4 regions of the Pseudochelatococcus sp. genome follow, and region 2 is predicted to be linked to each of the others. Evidence: predicted binding sites of a transcription regulator. Region 2 holds the regulator's gene; each other region holds the start of a gene.
What was found. The regulator LexA, encoded in region 2, represses DNA repair genes until DNA is damaged. The targets are predictions, from matches to a motif close to TGTTCNNNNTGTGTTCNG.

Region 1 (4,210 bases), on a different contig from region 2:
CAACCAGGTTTCATCGGAACGCCCCAGCGACTTGGTAACGAGCGGAATACTGATCGACTGGACCGGATACTGCGGCGCATCTTCGCGCACTCCGAACGCATCGGGGAACGGCTCGGTCTGTCCTGGTCGGTAGGGTATAAACTCGAAGCACTCTCCGTCGCCGGTCCGCTGGACCGCGGCGAAGCGTTTGGCCGCAACCGAAGTCGGCCAGTTGCTGGAGGCATTGGCTCCGCGCAGCAGATCTTTCATGAAATTCGCAGGATTGCGGTCGCTAAGCGTCGAGCCGTAAAGATCGTTACACTCGCGAATGGCCTGCGCGACGTCGTCGAGACTCATCAGGCTTTTTTCGAGCGCGCCCGTCGATACGTTCCAGTACTTGTCAAACAGATGTTCGACGACTTTCGTTTTCTGCGATCGTGCCAACCTGCGCGCCTTCTGATTATCCGGAAAGATAATCGCCCGAAGCGGGTGCGACGTTCAATCCCTTTCGATTAGGGCCGGTTTCATGCCTTCGTACGCGCCGAAACGATTGGGGCGTTCAGCGTTGCGGTCGACTTACGATCTCGAAAAAAGCCTTGTCAAACTGCGGCTCGTCCCATCGGTCGGCGACCGCCAGCCAGCGGTCGAGGTGGTCGCGGAACCCCGGATCGTCAGCCTTGAGGTGAAAGGTGTAGAGCCGGTCGACGATCTGTCGCATCAGGCTTCGCATCTGGTCGTCGTCGAGATGGGACGCGTCAGACCATGGAATCTGGCGACCGTCGGCGTCGGTGACGAACACGTCCGAATAGTCGCCCGTGTGAGTGACCGGGACAGTCCCCGCGTGCAATTCCTCGATCCCCGTGTTGCGCACACAGATCATTGCCATCAGTTTGGCCAGCCGAGCTGCGATGCGCTCCTCGTCGGCCGGTTTCATGGGGCGGACCGTTGTGGATCGTTCCCCCGGCGCTTCTTGAACAACGCGGCGAGGGATGCTTCGGCTCGGGCCAATCCAGCTTCCGTCAGGGCTAGCGACTTCGCCTTACCGACGGGATCGTAGATCAGCCCCTTCGCGTGTAACCGGTCGGTGATGGACCAGTCGAGCCCTTTCCAGACGCGATTGCCGTCATGCAGCGTCAAGCTGAGGATCGCCAGCGCCGCGTCGTCGAGCTTGTCGGTGTCGAGGTCCGGTTCCGCCATGTATGGCCTCCTTCACCCACAGGATGCCGTCGTTGCCGGAATTTCTCAATGCCGGAAAGGATTTGCGAGGCTGGATAGAGAAAGAACGGGTTGGATTTCTGTTCCTTTCCACGAACGCCGCTGGCATCGAAGTGTTCAGGTGGCGCGAGGAACTGTCCCAATGCTTTCAACTGGTTACGGGCTCTACACCGAATGCGCGCAGTCGAGAGGTCCGGAGAATATCGGGCTCAAGAGAACGTCTCCGGCTGCTGTGGCGAGGATACCAGTGCAAAGCCCCTCCAGCATAACCCCCGAAAACAACGGGAAAATCCGGCCGTAGCCGGATCAGGAGAACGCTTTCGCGAGGGCAAGTGGCGGAGACGGAGGGATTCGAACCCTCGATAGGACTTTAAGGTCCTATAACGGTTTAGCAAACCGCCGCCTTCAGCCTCTCGGCCACGTCTCCTTGTGGTGCCTTCTTTGCAGATAAGCGCATCGAGGTCAACGCGGTTTATGAAAGATGAGGTGGATAACAACCATGAGGCGACAGCCCGCCTTTCGGCGGATCAATGCCTCAGATGGGCCCGCATGTGATAGTGACCGCCTTCGCCCCGTTCAAACGAATCAAGCACACGGGGATGCCGAACGGGCTCTCCTGAAGTATCCGCCACGAGATTCTGCTCGGAAACATAGGCAATGTATTCCGTATCCATGTTTTCGGCGAACAGATGATAGAATGGCTGATCCCTGTCGGGCCGCCCTTCCTCGGGAATCGACAGATACCACTCTTCCGAATTGCTGAAACAGGGATCGACATCGAAGATCACGCCGCGAAAGGGGTAAATCCGATGTCTGACAACCTGCCCAAGCGCGAATTTCGCGCTGCGCGTTCTTGAAGAAGGCAACTCGCCCATACGCCATCCTGCCCTTATCGTTATCGGAAAACACGCCCCCCGCCGCCGGAAACGCGCTTCCAGGCAATGCATCCTGAAAGCGCCTGACAATCGCGGCCATATGTGGGCAAACCCCTTATCCCCGATCATTTCCTTACATCGTATATAGTTTGTTAAGCAAGATGCCGACCGGGCGCTTGATGCGAACATGAAAAGAACATATAAGGAAATTGTTGGAACACAGGGGAGATCAGAAGATGTACAAGGCTCTTGTCGCCGATCTTGTCGAGCTTGCGTCGCTGGCGCTTTTCGTGGCCATGATCGGTGTCGTGGCGGTCGCCGGCGCCGCCGCCTGATCCGCGTCCGCGCGGGTGACGGGTGCGCCGGGCAGCGATAAAATGGGTCGCGCGCAGTCGATTCGCATGCGCACGGCCGGTTCGGGGAGTGAAATGCCGGGTCTCATCGAGAATGTCGGGTTCGTTCACCTTCACGTCCATTCGTCCTATTCGCTGCTCGAAGGGGCGCTGACGATTTCCGCCCTCTCGAAGCTGGCGGCGGCGGACGACATGCCGGCAATGGCGCTTACCGATACCAACAACCTTTTCGGCGCGCTGGAATTTTCCGAAAAGCTTGCGTCGACCGGCATCCAGCCGATCGCCGGATTGCAGCTTGCCGTCGCCTTCGAGGCGGCGGAGCCGAATGCCCGCCCGACCCATCGGGCCCTGCCGCATGTCGTGCTGCTCGCGGCGAGCGCGCGCGGATACGGCAACCTCATGGCGTTGTCCAGCGCCGCCTTTCTCGGCAACGAACCGGGACAGGGGGCACATGGCGCGCATGTGCCGCTGGAATTGCTGGCGGCTCACACCGAAGGACTGATCGCGCTGACGGGCGGCCCCGGCGGCCCGCTCGACAGCGCATTCGCCGCGGGACGGCCGGAGCTGGCGCGGGAACGTTTCGAGCACCTGCTGGCCCTGTTCGGCGACAGGCTTTATATGGAGCTGCAACGCCACGGCAGGGACGACGAGGCGCTGACGGAACCGGCCCTGCTGGAACTGGCCTATGCGCGCGGCGTACCCCTCGCGGCCGCCAATGAACCCTACTTCGCCACCGCCGGCGATTATGAAGCGCACGATGCGCTGCTCGCGATCGCCGACGGGCGGCTGGTGTCGGACGATCAGCGGCGGCGTCTGACGCCTTCGCGGTTTTTCAGGTCGCGCGCGGATATGGCGGCGGCGTTCGCCGATCTGCCGGAGGCGCTGCATTCGACGGTGGAGATCGCGCAGCGCAGCGCCTTCCGTGTGCGGACCTGCAAGCCGATTCTGCCTCATTTCAGCGGCGCGGACGCGCATGCCGACGATGGCGCGGACCATGCCGATGACGAGGCCGTCGAATTGCGCCGCCAGGCGCGGGAGGGGCTCGCGGCTCGCCTCGCCGCGCACGGCCCCGCGGAAGGGCTCGCCGCGAAGGACTATGAGGACAGGCTCGACTATGAACTGTCGGTGATCGAGCGCATGAAGTTTCCCGGCTACTTCCTGATCGTGGCCGACTTCATCAAATGGGCGAAGGCGCAGCACATACCCGTGGGCCCGGGGCGTGGCTCGGGCGCGGGCTCGCTCGTCGCCTATTCCCTGACCATCACCGATCTCGATCCGCTGCGCTTCGGCCTGCTGTTCGAGCGCTTTCTCAATCCCGACCGCGTGTCGATGCCCGACTTCGACATCGACTTCTGCCAGGACAGGCGCGAAGAGGTCATCGGCTACGTGCAGCGGCGCTACGGCGAGGAGCGCGTGGCGCAGATCATCACCTTCGGCACCCTGCAAGCGCGCGGCGTGATGCGCGATGTCGGCCGGGTGCTGGAAATGCCCTACGGGCAGGTCGACAAGCTGACGAAGCTCGTGCCGCAAAATCCGGCCAATCCCGTCACGCTTGCGCGCGCCATCGCGGATGAGCCCAAATTGCAGGCGGCGGCGGAGGAAGAGCCGGTGGTGGCGCGCATGCTGGCCTTCGCGCAAAAGCTCGAGGGGCTGCATCGTCATGCCTCGACCCATGCCGCCGGCGTCGTGATCGGCGACAGGCCGCTCGAACAACTGGTGCCGCTCTATCGCGATCCGCGCTCGCAGATGCGTGTGACGCAGTTCAACATGAAGTGGGTCGAGCAGGCG
Region 2 (4,210 bases):
GCGCAATCTGGCGCTCGCAGCCTTCGTGTGCCTGACGTTGCAACCCGAATCCATGCTCGGGCCGAGCTTCCAGATGTCTTTCGCCGGCGTGGCGGCGCTGATCGCGCTGTTCGAGCGCTGGGAGAACGGCGATCCCGCGCGCAGCCTCCTGCCGCTGCGCGAAGGGGGCGCGCTGCGACCGCCGGACCGGCAGCGCACGGGCCGGATGCGCCGCGTGATCGCGATGAGCGCCGTCACCACCATCGTGGCGATGCTCGCGACCGGGCCGTTCAGCACCTACCACTTCCAGACCTTCAATCCGTGGGGCATTCTCGGCAACGCCTTCGGCCTGCCGATCGTGGAACTCGCGGTGATGCCGCTCTCCTTTCTCGCCGTGGCGTTTCATCCGTTGGGCCTCGACGGTCCCTTCTGGCATCTGGCCGGCCTCGCTGCGGTTCCCGTGCTGGAGGGGGCGCGGATCATGACGGATTTTCCGGGGGCGGTGGTCGTCGTGCCCGCCTTCGGCATGGGAATCCTGTTGTTGCTGGTGCTGGCCCTGCTGTGGGCCTGCCTGTGGTCCACCCCGCTGCGCTGGCTCGCGGTCCTGCCGGCCGCCGCCGGCCTCGCGCTCGCCGCCGCGCCGGCGCGTCCCGATATCCGCGTCGATCGGGAGGGGCGCGGCGCCGCGGTGCGCGGCGCGGACGGGCGATTCGTCATTCTCGGCAGTCCCTCGGCCTTCGTCGTCGAGCAATGGCTGCGCGCCGACGGCGACGGCCGCCGCGCGAACGACCCCGCGCTGCGGCACAACGTTGCCTGCGACAGGCTGGGCTGCGTCGCCCGTCTCGCTGACGGCCGCAGCGTGGCCTTCTCCCGCGAGGCAGGGGCGCTCAGGGAAGATTGCCGCCGCGCCGCCGTCCTGATCACGCCCCGCCAGGCGCCGCCGGATTGCGCCGCGCCTCATGTGATCGACCGCGACGACCTGGACCGCTTCGGCGCCATCGCCCTCACCGTGGCGGGCGACGGGCTGACGGTGGAGGGAACGCGGGAGCATCCGGCCGCGCCCGGCGCGCGGACAGGCGACGGCCGGGAAGCCCCGGAAGAACGCCCGTGGCGCAGAAGCGCGCGATAACGGCATCTCGGCCAAAAGCCGGGGAGCCGCCTGTGTCACCGCCGCACCCGGAGGTGTGGCGCAGGCCATGGCCATTGCCGTGTTCTCCCGCGACTTGCGTTCAGTAGCGGCGCACGAGGCTCACGAGCTTGCCCTGAATGCGCACACGGTCGGGGCCGAGCACGCGCGTTTCGTAGGCGGGGTTGGCGGCCTCCAGCGCGATCGAGGAGCCGCGCTTGCGCAGGCGCTTGAGGGTGGCCTCCTCATCGTCGATCAGCGCGACGATGATGTCGCCGGTTTCCGCCATGTCCTGCCGGCGCAGGATCACCGTGTCGCCGTCGAGAATGCCGGCCTCGATCATCGAATCGCCACGCACCTCGAGCGCGAAATGCTCGCCCGGCGACAGCAGCTCCGGCGGCAAGGCGAGGGTATGGCTGCTGCTCTGGATGGCGCTGATGGGGGTGCCCGCCGCGATCCGGCCCATGACCGGCACCTGAACCGATGTCTGCGCGGACAGAGGACGCGTGTTGCCCGCGCCGGACTCGCCCGAATCGAAACCGGGACGCTCGCCCCCCGCGCGGAACGCCTGACCGCCGGCGCGCCCGGAAGCAGGGTCGCGCGCAAGCCCTCCGTCCCGGCCGAATCCGGCCTCCCGGCCGGCCCCTCCGTCCCGGCCCAGCCCGCCCTCGACGACGCTGGGGCTGAAGCGCCCCCGCGGCACGGGCGCGGCCAGCGCCTCGGGAAGACGAATCACTTCGATCGCGCGCGCGCGGTTGGGCAGGCGGCGAATGAAACCACGTTCCTCAAGCGCGATGATCAGACGGTGAATGCCCGATTTGGACCGCAGATCGAGCGCGTCCTTCATCTCGTCGAACGAAGGGGGAACGCCGGATTCCCGCATGCGTTCATGAATAAACCGAAGCAGATCGTGTTGCTTGCGCGTCAACATGGTCCACAAATCCTTCCCGGAGCTTCGCCCAGCGACCCCTCATGCATGCCTGCTTACGAAACGAAACACGAACACTATACAAGTTCTTAATGTGTTCTGCAAGCGCCACTATCCGCCCGGATCGTTAAAACTTGGCTTGTAAAACCGGCTTGCAGGCGAGGATTACGGCCCGGACGGGGATCTCGGCCGATTCATGCGTCGGCGCTCCTGCGGTCAGATATCGAGATCGGTGGCGAAGGCGGCGTTTTCCTGAATGAAGGAAAAGCGCGCCTCCGGTTTGTTGCCCATCAGCCGCTCCACCGCGTCGCCGGTCTGCGGGCGCGCGTCGTCGTCGACGACGACGCGCAGCAACGTGCGCTTGCGCGGGTCCATGGTGGTTTCCTTGAGCTGGGCGGGCAGCATCTCGCCAAGGCCCTTGAAGCGGCCGATTTCCACCTTCCTGCCCCTGAAGGTCGTGCGCATCAGTTCCTGCCGGTGCGATTCGTCGCGGGCGTAGACCGTCTTGCCTCCGTGGCTCAGCCGGAACAGCGGCGGCACGGCGAGGTAGAGATGGCGTTCGTCGATGAGGCGCGGCGTCTGCCGCCAGAAGAAGGTGATGAGAAGCGAGGCGATATGCGCGCCGTCGACATCGGCGTCCGTCATGATGATGACTTTCTCGTAGCGCAGGTCGGCGCTGCGATAGGCGGACCCCGTGCCGCAGCCGAGCGCCAGCATCAGATCGGCGATCTGCTGGTTTTGCACCAGCTTGTCCCGCCCGGCGGACGCCACGTTCAGGATCTTGCCGCGCAGCGGCAGGATCGCCTGCGTCGCGCGGTCGCGCGCCTGCTTGGCGGAGCCGCCGGCCGAATCACCCTCGACGAGAAAAAGCTCGGAGCCGGCCGCGCCCGCCTTCGTGCAGTCGGCGAGCTTGCCCGGCAGCCGCAGGCGGCGCGTGGCCGTCTTGCGGGCGATGTCCTTCTCGGCGCGGCGGCGCAGGCGCTCCTCCGCCCGTTCCACCGTCCAGTCGAGAAGGCGCGACGCCTGCTGGGGAGACGCCGCGAGCCAGTGGTCGAAGGCGTCGCGCACCGCGCTCTCCACGATGCGCCCGGCCTCGACGGTCGCGAGCCTGTCCTTCGTCTGGCCCTGAAATTCGGGTTCGCGGATGAACACCGACAGCATCGCGGCGCAGGAGACCATGACGTCTTCGGCCGTGATCTGCGCCGCGCGCTTGCTCTGGTTGACGCGCTCGGCGTGGTCGCGCAGCCCGCGCAGCAGCGCCGTGCGCAGGCCCTGCTCGTGCGTGCCGCCCTCGGGCGTGGGGATGGTGTTGCAGTAGGATGCGACGTGGCCGTCGTCCTCGGCGTACCAGGCGATGGCCCATTCGAGCGTGCCGTGCCCGCCCGGCTTGCCGTCGCCGCCGGCGCGGTCGACGCGCCCGGCGAAGATGCCGTCGACCACGAGCGCGCGGCCCTCGATCTCCTGCGAGAGATAATCCCTGAGACCGCCGGGAAAGCGGAACGTCGCCTCCGGCGGCACCTTGCCGTTGCCGGCGACGAGCTCCGGCGCGCAGCGCCAGCGGATTTCGACGCCCGCGAACAGAAACGCCTTCGAGCGCGCCATGCGGAAAAGGCGCGCCGGATCGAACCGCACGCCCTCGGCGAAGATGTCGGCGTCGGGCCGGAAGCGCACCGTCGTGCCGCGCCGGTTGTGAACGCGCCCCACGACCTCCAGCGGGCCGAGCGGCAGGCCGCGCGAATAGAACTGCCGATAGAGCGTCTGCCCGCGCGCCACCTCCACCTCCAGCGTCTCCGACAGCGCGTTGACGACGGAAACGCCGACGCCGTGCAGGCCGCCGGACGTCTCGTAGGCGTCGGAATCGAACTTGCCGCCCGCGTGCAGCGTGGTCAGGATGACCTCGAGCGCCGATTTGTCGGGAAACTTCGGATGCGGATCGACCGGAATGCCGCGGCCGTTGTCGGTGACGCTCAGGAAACCGTCCGCCGCCAGTTCCACCTCGATGAAGCTGGCATGCCCGGCCACGGCCTCGTCCATGGCGTTGTCGATGACTTCGGCGAAAAGGTGATGCAGGGCCTTCTCGTCCGTGCCGCCGATATACATGCCGGGCCGCCGCCGCACGGGCTCGAGCCCCTCCAGCACCTCGATGGACGCGGCCGTGTAGGCGGCCTCCGCGGGGG
Region 3 (4,210 bases), on a different contig from region 2:
GCCTTGCCAGACCGCGCCGCCTTGCCAGACCGCGCCCGCTTGCGCATCGAGGTCCGCCGCGGCGAGCGGCGCGACGCGCGTCACCGACCGTTCGGGCACGTCGCTGGCGACGGGCGCGAAGCGGTAGACCCGGCGCTCGCCGACCCGGTTGGCGAGCACGTCGATGAGGCCGGAAACGTCCGGCTCCGCCGGCCCCGCGAGCCCGGAGACGAACTGGCGCGCGGCAAGGGGCTCCGTCACGCAGGCGGTCAGCGCCATGTGCTCGATGCCGAAGCCGGGATCGATCGTCCCGATGCGCTCGCACAGCAGCCGCGTCAGACGCGCGGCGTCGCGCACCGGCTGCCCCATGCCGACGCGCACGGCCTGCCAGCGATCATCCACGCGCCGGCACAGCAGATCGAGCCGGCGGGCGCCGAGCCCCCGGCGCTCCAGCTCGATGCAGAGCGCGGCGACGAGCTTGCCGATGAAGCGGGCGATGGTTTCGGCGGCGGCGATGGGCTCGCCGAAAACGCGCTGGACCTCGACGGGATCGGGCGCGCGCGCCGGCTCGATCGGCTCCGCCGCCGTGCCCAGCGCCTGATCGAGCCGGCGGACGACCTCCGGCCCGAAGCGCAGCGCGAGCGGCGCGCGCGGCCCATCCATCAGATCGCCGATGCGCTCGAACCCGAGATCGCGCAGCCCGCGCACGCGATCGGGATCGACACGCAGCGCCGCGAGCGGCAGGGGGCGCAGCATCGCCGCCGCCCCGCCCGGCGGCACGACGAGAATCGCAGTCCCGCCCCAGCGGGCGGCCGCATGGGCCGCGCCCCATGTATCCGCAACTGCCGCCCGCGCCACGACGCCCCACACCGCCAGCCGCCGCACGAGGAAGGCGAGCATCGCCGCCTCGCCGCCGTGCAGATGATCGGCGCCGGTCGTGTCGATGACGAGCCCGTCGGGCGGATCGACCGAGACGACCGGCGAGATCCTTTGCACCACCCGCAGCGCGAGGCGCTCCAGCCCCCGCGCATCGGCCTGCGGGTCGGCATCGGCGACGGCGAGCCCCGGCACCAGCGCCTGCGCTTTCGTGACGGCCATGCCGATGCGCAACCCGAGGCTTTCCGCCCGCGCATCGACCGCGGCAATGGCGCGCCGCCGGCCGTCGCGCCCCGCCAGCACGAGCGGCGTCTCAGACGGAGGCGCGCAGGCGGATTTCCGCCTGAACCGGTCTGTCGGCCACCGCGGCAGGAAGAGCGAGACGACCCGCATCACCAACCTCCACTTCAAGAGCAAAACCTTCGCCCGCGCGGCAGCGGACGAGTTCGAGCAGCCAGCGCGGCCGCCCGATGCCGGGCACCGGCAGGGGCGCGGACGGCCGCACCGACACGCGCCAGCGCGTCACGGACGCGGTGGGCTGCGCGCCTTCCGCCGCATCCGTCGCCCGCCGCCAGCGCCGCACCGCCATCCCGATCGTCCCCGACCGCTCGGCGGCGAGTTGCAGCCGCCGCGAGGCCGTCATCGGCAGGCGCGCGATTTCCGCGACGGCCGCGCCGAGCCCGCCATGCCGCAACCCTTCCTCGAAACAGGCCAGCGCGGTTTTATCGTCGCAGGCCTCCACGAAAATCACCCGGTCGGGCGACAGGCCCGCCTGCGCCAGCGCGGGCGCGAACAGGTCCCGCCGCATCACGCACCACAAGACCTTGCCGCCCGCGCGCGCCGCGATCCCCGCCGCGAACAGCGCCGCCGCCGCACCGTCCGTCGCGCCGCCGCCGCCCGCCACCTCATGCAGGCACCCGCGCGCCAGCCCCCCTTCCGGCAACCGCCGGTCGATCTCCGCGAGCCCGAACGGCAGGGCCGCACACGCACGCCGCCCCGCGCCCTCCAGATGGCGGATGCGCTCCCGCAAGGCGGCGATGACGGGACGGGCAGCTTGTTCCGGCATTCGGAAAGACAACTCCACGGGACTTTCGCACAAGACGTCTCCGCTGATATGTTCATTATCTGTTCTTAAACGGCCGGAGAGTCAAGAGCGCTTGCGCAGGGCCGCCGCCCGGATAAGGCCGCCCGGACAAGAATGACCGGCTTCGATGGATGGACTGGCGCTGCGGCCGGCTTTCGTGGTATCAGGGATTTTTCCGAAACGAGGTTCATTTGAGTTTCAGCGACAGCGCCGGGGAGCAGGGCGAGACGATCGAGGCCGTCGTCGGCGCCGACGCGCCCGCCACCCGGTTCGACAAGGCGTTGGCCGGCATTCTCGGCGACTCTCCCGCCGGGGCCGATCTTTCGCGCAGCCGCCTCCAGCAGTTGATTCGCGCGGGGCAGGCGCGCGTCGACGGCATCACCGTCACCGATCCCGGCGCGCGGGTCGGCGCGGGCGCGCGCCTCGGCCTCGTCGTGCCGCCGCCCGAGCCGGCCGGCCCGGCCCCGGAGGCCATTCCGCTTGCCGTCATCCACGAGGACGACGCGCTCATCGTCATCGACAAGCCGGCGGGGCTCGTGGTGCATCCCGCGCCCGGCAGCCCGAGCGGCACGCTGGTCAACGCGCTGCTCGCCCATTGCGGCGACAGCCTTTCCGGCATCGGCGGCGTGCGCCGGCCCGGCATCGTGCACCGGCTCGACAAGGATACGTCGGGCGTGATGGTGGTGGCGAAGACCGACCGCGCCCATCAGGCGCTCGCCGCGCAATTCGCCGATCACGGCCGCACGGGCCCGCTTCAGCGCGCCTATCTCGCGCTGTGCTGGGGGGCGCCGCTGCCCCGCGCCGGCACCATCGACGCCCCGCTGGAGCGGATGGCGCACAACCGCGAGAAGATCGCCGTCACGGCGCAGGGGCGCGGCCGCGAGGCCATCACGCATTACCGGGTGGAAGAGGATTTCTACCCGCAGGAGGCCGGAAAGCCGGCCAGGAAAGCGCCCGTGCGGGAGCCCCTCGTGCAGGCCCCCCTCGCCAGCCTCGTGCATTGCGAGCTGGAGACGGGGCGCACGCACCAGATTCGCGTGCATCTCGCGCATCGGGGCCATCCGCTGCTGGGAGATTCGCTTTACGGCAGCGGCTTCCGCAGCAAGGAGGCGCGTCTGGGCGACGATGCCCGCGACGCCCTTGCCGCCCTCGGGCGTCAGGCGTTGCACGCCGCCCTTCTGGGCTTCGCGCATCCCGAGACGGGCGAGGAAATGGTCTTCGAAAGCCCCCTCCCGCCAGCCATGCAACGGCTGATCGAGGCGCTGCGCGGCTCTTCCTGACGCGACATGTTTTCTCCCATCAAAGCGGCATCCGCTTTGCCTGAAAACGCTTCGGATCGCACGCTCCGTTTCCGTCGGAACGTATGCTCCGTATTTCACGTTTTACCGCGATTTGCGTTCAATTCGATGGATCGATTTGAACGCAAGCCGCTCCGGACCCGGTGCGGCCGCGCACCGACGGACCCGATGCGCGCCGGGATAATGGAACGATGCCGGCCACGGGCGAGGCGGATCGGGAGGCTTTCGGGAACATTTCCGAATAATTGTCATTACTTGATATGTGATTGTATTCTGACCGCATTTCATGCTGCGCGATGCTTTTCCAATCACGTTCCGATGTGCAAATGCGCAGCTTACGAGATTGTCATGTTTGGTCCCTTCCCCGTTACTGGCCTCATGCGATATAGTTCTCGCAGGTTGGCCATCCGGCAACCGGACTGATCCGCCTGATAAGGGGATCCGAGAGGAGGCGTTATGAACAGTTCATCGGCATTGCCGAGTTTGGCGAGCGAAAGCGGCCTCAGCCGCTACCTCGCCGAAATTCGCCGCTTCCCCATGCTGGAGCCGCAGGAAGAGTACATGCTCGCCAAGCGGTGGAAGGAACACGGGGACCGGCTTGCCGCGCACAGGCTCGTGACCTCGCATCTGCGTCTGGTGGCGAAAATCGCCATGGGATATCGCGGCTACGGCCTGCCGATTTCGGAGGTCGTCTCGGAAGGAAACGTGGGCCTGATGCAGGCCGTCAAGCGCTTCGAGCCCGACAAGGGGTTTCGCCTGGCCACCTATGCCATGTGGTGGATCAAGGCGGCGATTCAGGAATACATCCTGCGCTCGTGGTCGCTCGTCAAGATGGGCACCACCGCCAACCAGAAGAAGCTGTTCTTCAACCTGCGCAAGGCCAAGGGCCAGATTTCGGCTTATGAGGAAGGCGACCTGCTGCCGGAGCACGTCAGCACGATCGCCACCAAGCTCGGCGTGCCGGAGAAGGAAG
Region 4 (4,210 bases), on a different contig from region 2:
CGCGATCTTCTTCCAGAGATTTGCCGCATCATCGTCCTCCGCGAAAACGGTGACGAGCAACTTGCCGGCAGGCAGGCCGAATTCCCGCGTGACGAGATTCCAGGCCAACTCGATGGCATTCTCCTTGAAATAATCACCGAAGGAGAAATTCCCGAGCATCTCGAAGAAAGTATGATGACGCGCGGTATAACCTACATTGTCAAGGTCGTTGTGTTTACCGCCCGCGCGCACGCATTTCTGAGCGCTGACCGCACGCGAATAAGGGCGCTTCTCCGCCCCTGTGAAAACATTCTTGAACGGCACCATGCCGGCATTGGTAAACAGCAACGTGGGATCGTTGCGCGGAACGAGCGGACTCGACGGCACCGTCGTATGGCCGTGAGCCGAGAAGTAATCAAGAAAAGTGGACCGGATCTCGTTTACACCGCTCATCGACGCCCTGCCTGCTCCATACTGCCCGCGCACCGGACGGATGCGCCGCACACGCCATTCCGCCGTCAACCCGAACCATCGACGTTCCCCTCGCCCGCCGCAAAACCGACATAAACGCTGACAACGACGCCTGCAACCCCGCCCTTTGAACAGAACGATGCTGCGCGAGCGCTTCCATTACCGAAATTCAATGCGTTTGGAAATCGGAAACCCGTGTTTCGGCACTTTAAAGCAACGAGTCGGAGGCATTCACGCAGACGGGAGAGCGGACAGCCCCATTCAATCGGCAGCGTCGTCGGCTTCCTCGGCCAGCGGATTGATATTCTCCAGAATACGATCCGCGAGCACCGTCGAGTTCTGGCGGATGGCGGTCTCAATTCTGTCCGCTATCTCGGGATTGCTCTTGAGGAACTGCTTGGCATTCTCGCGCCCCTGCCCGAGCCGCTGGCTGTCATAGGAGAACCAGGCACCCGACTTGTCGACGATGCCCCCCTTCACCCCCAGATCAAGCAACTCGCCCAGCTTCGAAACGCCTTCTCCATACATGATATCGAATTCGACCTGCTTGAACGGCGGCGCGACTTTATTCTTGACGACCTTCACGCGCGTCGTGTTGCCGATGATCTCCTCGCGGTCCTTGATCGAACCGATACGCCGAATATCGAGCCGCACCGATGCATAGAACTTCAGCGCGTTACCGCCGGTCGTCGTCTCCGGCGAACCGTACATGACGCCGATCTTCATGCGAATCTGATTGATGAAGATGACCATCGTATTGGAGCGGGATATCGACGCCGTGAGCTTGCGCAGCGCCTGGCTCATCAGCCGGGCCTGAAGACCTGGCTGCATATCGCCCATCTCTCCCTCGATTTCGGCTCGCGGCGTCAGCGCAGCGACCGAATCGACGACGAGCACCTCGACCGCGCCAGAGCGCACGAGAGTGTCGCATATCTCCAGCGCCTGCTCCCCCGTGTCCGGCTGGGAAATCAGCAGATCGTCGAGATTGACGCCGAGCTTGCGGGCATAGATCGGATCGAGCGCATGCTCCGCGTCGATGAAGGCGCAAGTGCCGCCGCGCTTCTGGGCTTCGGCGACGGTGTGGAGCGCCAGCGTCGTCTTGCCAGACGATTCCGGCCCGAAAATTTCGATGACCCGCCCGCGCGGCAGGCCGCCCACTCCGAGCGCGATGTCGAGGCCGAGGGAGCCCGTGGAAACGGTATCGATCTCAACCTTGTCCTGCGCCTTGCCGAGCCGCATGATCGAGCCCTTGCCGAACGCCCTTTCGATCTGGGCCAATGCCGCATCGAGAGCCTTTGTCTTGTCCATCGAGCTACCTTCCACGAGTCGCAAACCGGCCTTTGACATCACGATATCCCTTATGGCACGCCGCCCAGAACATCAACGCGCCAGCACAAAAGTGCATATTTTGTTCTTGTGCGCAAGTTCTTTTTATGTTCCATTCCGTCCGAAACACGAACGGAAAGGCCGGCGATGTCAGAAGGATCATCACCTCGGGCACAAGGGATGTCGGCGGTTCGCCCGCCGAGCAGACATGCTGCGGCCGGCGCCTCCTACAAGCCGGCAGACGTCTCCGCCGACAGCGCGGCGCCCTTTATCAGGGCTTCCACCTTTTCCGCCACCTGGCTCGCAAGCGCCTCCGGGTCGGGTTGCGAGGCGTCGAGATGAATATCGGGTTTCAGCGGTGGCTCATATTCCTGGCCAATTCCGGTAAAGGCCGGTATCTTGCCTTCCTTGGCCTGTGCATAAAGTCCCTTCGGATCGCGCTCCGCGCAGATTTCCGGCGGTGCATCGACAAAGATTTCAATGAACTCGCCGGGCGCGAAACGCTCGCGCAAGCCGTCGCGATCGGCGCGGAACGGGGAAACGAAGGCGCACAACACGACGAGACCGGCTTCCGTCATCAGCCGCGCGACCTCTCCCGCCCGGCGGATGTTTTCCGCACGCGACGGGACATCGAAGCCGAGATCGGCATTCAGTCCCTGCCGCAAGCTGTCGCCGTCGAGCATCATGGTATGATGCCCCAGCGCATGCAGCTTCGCCTCCACGATATTGGCGATGGTCGACTTGCCGGAGCCGGGCAAGCCCGTGAACCACAGCACCAGCGGACGCTGATGCTTGATCGCCGCGCGCGCGGCGCGATCCACGTCGAATCCGTGACGATGAACGTTCGTCGCGCCAAGGGCCTGCGCCACCATCCCAGCAGCGACTGTCGCATTGCTGAAACGGTCGATCAGGATGAAGGCGCCCATCTCGTGGCTTTCATCGTAGGGATCGAAGGCAAGCGGCACCAGCGTCTCAATCTCCACGACACCGATGGCGTTGAGGCCGAGCGACACGACCGGCACCTCCGCCAGCGTCTCGACATCGAGGAAATGGCGTATGGCGCGCACTGTGGCCGGCACCACCCGCGTGCCGAGCTTGAGGTTGTAGGAGCGCCCCGGCACCAGCATCTCGTCCGCCATCCAGACAAGACGCGCCGCAAAGCGCGTCGCGACCAGCGGGCGCCGTCTGGGCGCCGCGAGCACCTCGCCGCGCGGCGCATCGATCTCGTCGGCGAGCACGAGGGTAACGGCTTCCCCCGCCCTCGCTTCCGTCAAATCGCCGCTCTGGGTGACGATGCGCGCAATCGTGCTCGCTTTACCCGAGACGGCGGCGACGACCTCGTCGCCCAGGCCGATGCACCCGCCGGCCACGGTGCCGGAGAAGCCCCGAAAATCCAGATCGGGCCGGTTCACCCATTGCACGGGAAACCGGAACGGATCGTCTCCCCTGTCCCGGGCGGCGTCGACGGTTTCGAGATGGCCGAGCAGCGTCGGCCCCTCGTACCAGGGCGTCGCATCGCTGCGCACGGAGATGTTGTCGCCGAAGCGCGCGGACAGCGGTATGGCCTCGATACCGACGAACCCGAGCTTTTCGGCGAAGGCATGATAGTCGGCCACGATCGCGTTGAAACGTGCCTCGTCATAGCCCACGAGATCGATCTTGTTGATCGCCAACACGACGTGGCGAATGCCGAGCAACGAGACAATGACGCTGTGACGGCGCGTCTGGGTCAGCAACCCCTTGCGGGCATCGATCAGCAGGATGGCCAGATCGGCATTCGACGCACCCGTCGCCATGTTGCGCGTATATTGCTCGTGGCCGGGCGTGTCGGCAACGATGAACGACCGGCGCGGCGTGGAGAAATAGCGATAGGCGACATCGATGGTGATGCCCTGCTCCCGCTCGGCCTCAAGACCATCCACGAGCAAGGCGAAATCGATGTCGCCTCCCGTGGTGCCGACCCGCCGCGAATCGTCCGTCAGCGCCGTGAACTGGTCATCATAGACCGCGCGCGTTTCATAGAGCATCCGGCCGATCAGGGTGGACTTTCCGTCATCGACGGAGCCGCACGTGAGAAAGCGCAGCAGCCCGCGCGCGCCGACAGCCGGGATATCCGGCACGACGGCCGCGGGATTTTCCATCTGCGGACTGGCGGATATGGCGGCCATCAGAAGTACCCCTCACGTTTCTTGCGTTCCATCGACGCACCCCCGTCATGATCGATCACCCGGCCCTGCCGTTCAGAGACCGAGGAGGCGTCGAGCTCGGCGATGACATCCTCCAGTGTGGCGGCCTGCGAGGGGACCGCGCCGGTCAGCGGGTAGCATCCCAGAGTGCGGAAGCGAACCGTGCGCAGGACAGGACGTTCGTCCGGCGCGAGGGGGAAGCGTTCGTCGTCCACCATGATGAGCGCGCCGTCACGCTCGACCACCGG

Region 1: dnaE (DNA polymerase III subunit alpha) is a predicted target of LexA. The motif match lies at 2,251-2,268, and genes of this name have one in related genera.
Region 3: ACOYJQ_RS10235 (ImuA family protein) is a predicted target of LexA. The motif match lies at 1,971-1,988, and genes of this name have one in related genera.
Region 4: recA (recombinase RecA) is a predicted target of LexA. The motif match lies at 1,874-1,891, and genes of this name have one in related genera.

What each region holds. Positions count from the first base shown of each region.
Region 1 covers NZ_JBMNUS010000008.1:37,276-41,485, reverse strand. Annotated here, with positions in the region: gene ACOYJQ_RS12740 (hypothetical protein) at 1-423, opposite strand, end outside; gene ACOYJQ_RS12735 (hypothetical protein) at 539-913, opposite strand; gene ACOYJQ_RS12730 (DUF6429 family protein) at 910-1,176, opposite strand; tRNA gene ACOYJQ_RS12725 (tRNA-Ser) at 1,528-1,621, opposite strand; gene hspQ (heat shock protein HspQ) at 1,722-2,069, opposite strand; gene dnaE (DNA polymerase III subunit alpha) at 2,498-4,210, shown strand, end outside.
Region 2 covers NZ_JBMNUS010000010.1:35,735-39,944, forward strand. Annotated here, with positions in the region: gene ACOYJQ_RS14750 (ComEC/Rec2 family competence protein) at 1-1,108, shown strand, start outside; gene lexA (transcriptional repressor LexA) at 1,209-2,036, opposite strand; gene parE (DNA topoisomerase IV subunit B) at 2,250-4,210, opposite strand, start outside.
Region 3 covers NZ_JBMNUS010000005.1:251,583-255,792, reverse strand. Annotated here, with positions in the region: gene ACOYJQ_RS10240 (Y-family DNA polymerase) at 1-1,251, opposite strand, end outside; gene ACOYJQ_RS10235 (ImuA family protein) at 1,169-1,921, opposite strand; gene ACOYJQ_RS10230 (RluA family pseudouridine synthase) at 2,131-3,219, shown strand; gene rpoH (RNA polymerase sigma factor RpoH) at 3,694-4,210, shown strand, end outside.
Region 4 covers NZ_JBMNUS010000002.1:124,564-128,773, reverse strand. Annotated here, with positions in the region: gene alaS (alanine--tRNA ligase) at 1-432, opposite strand, end outside; gene recA (recombinase RecA) at 712-1,797, opposite strand; gene cysN (sulfate adenylyltransferase subunit CysN) at 2,004-3,917, opposite strand; gene cysD (sulfate adenylyltransferase subunit CysD) at 3,944-4,210, opposite strand, start outside.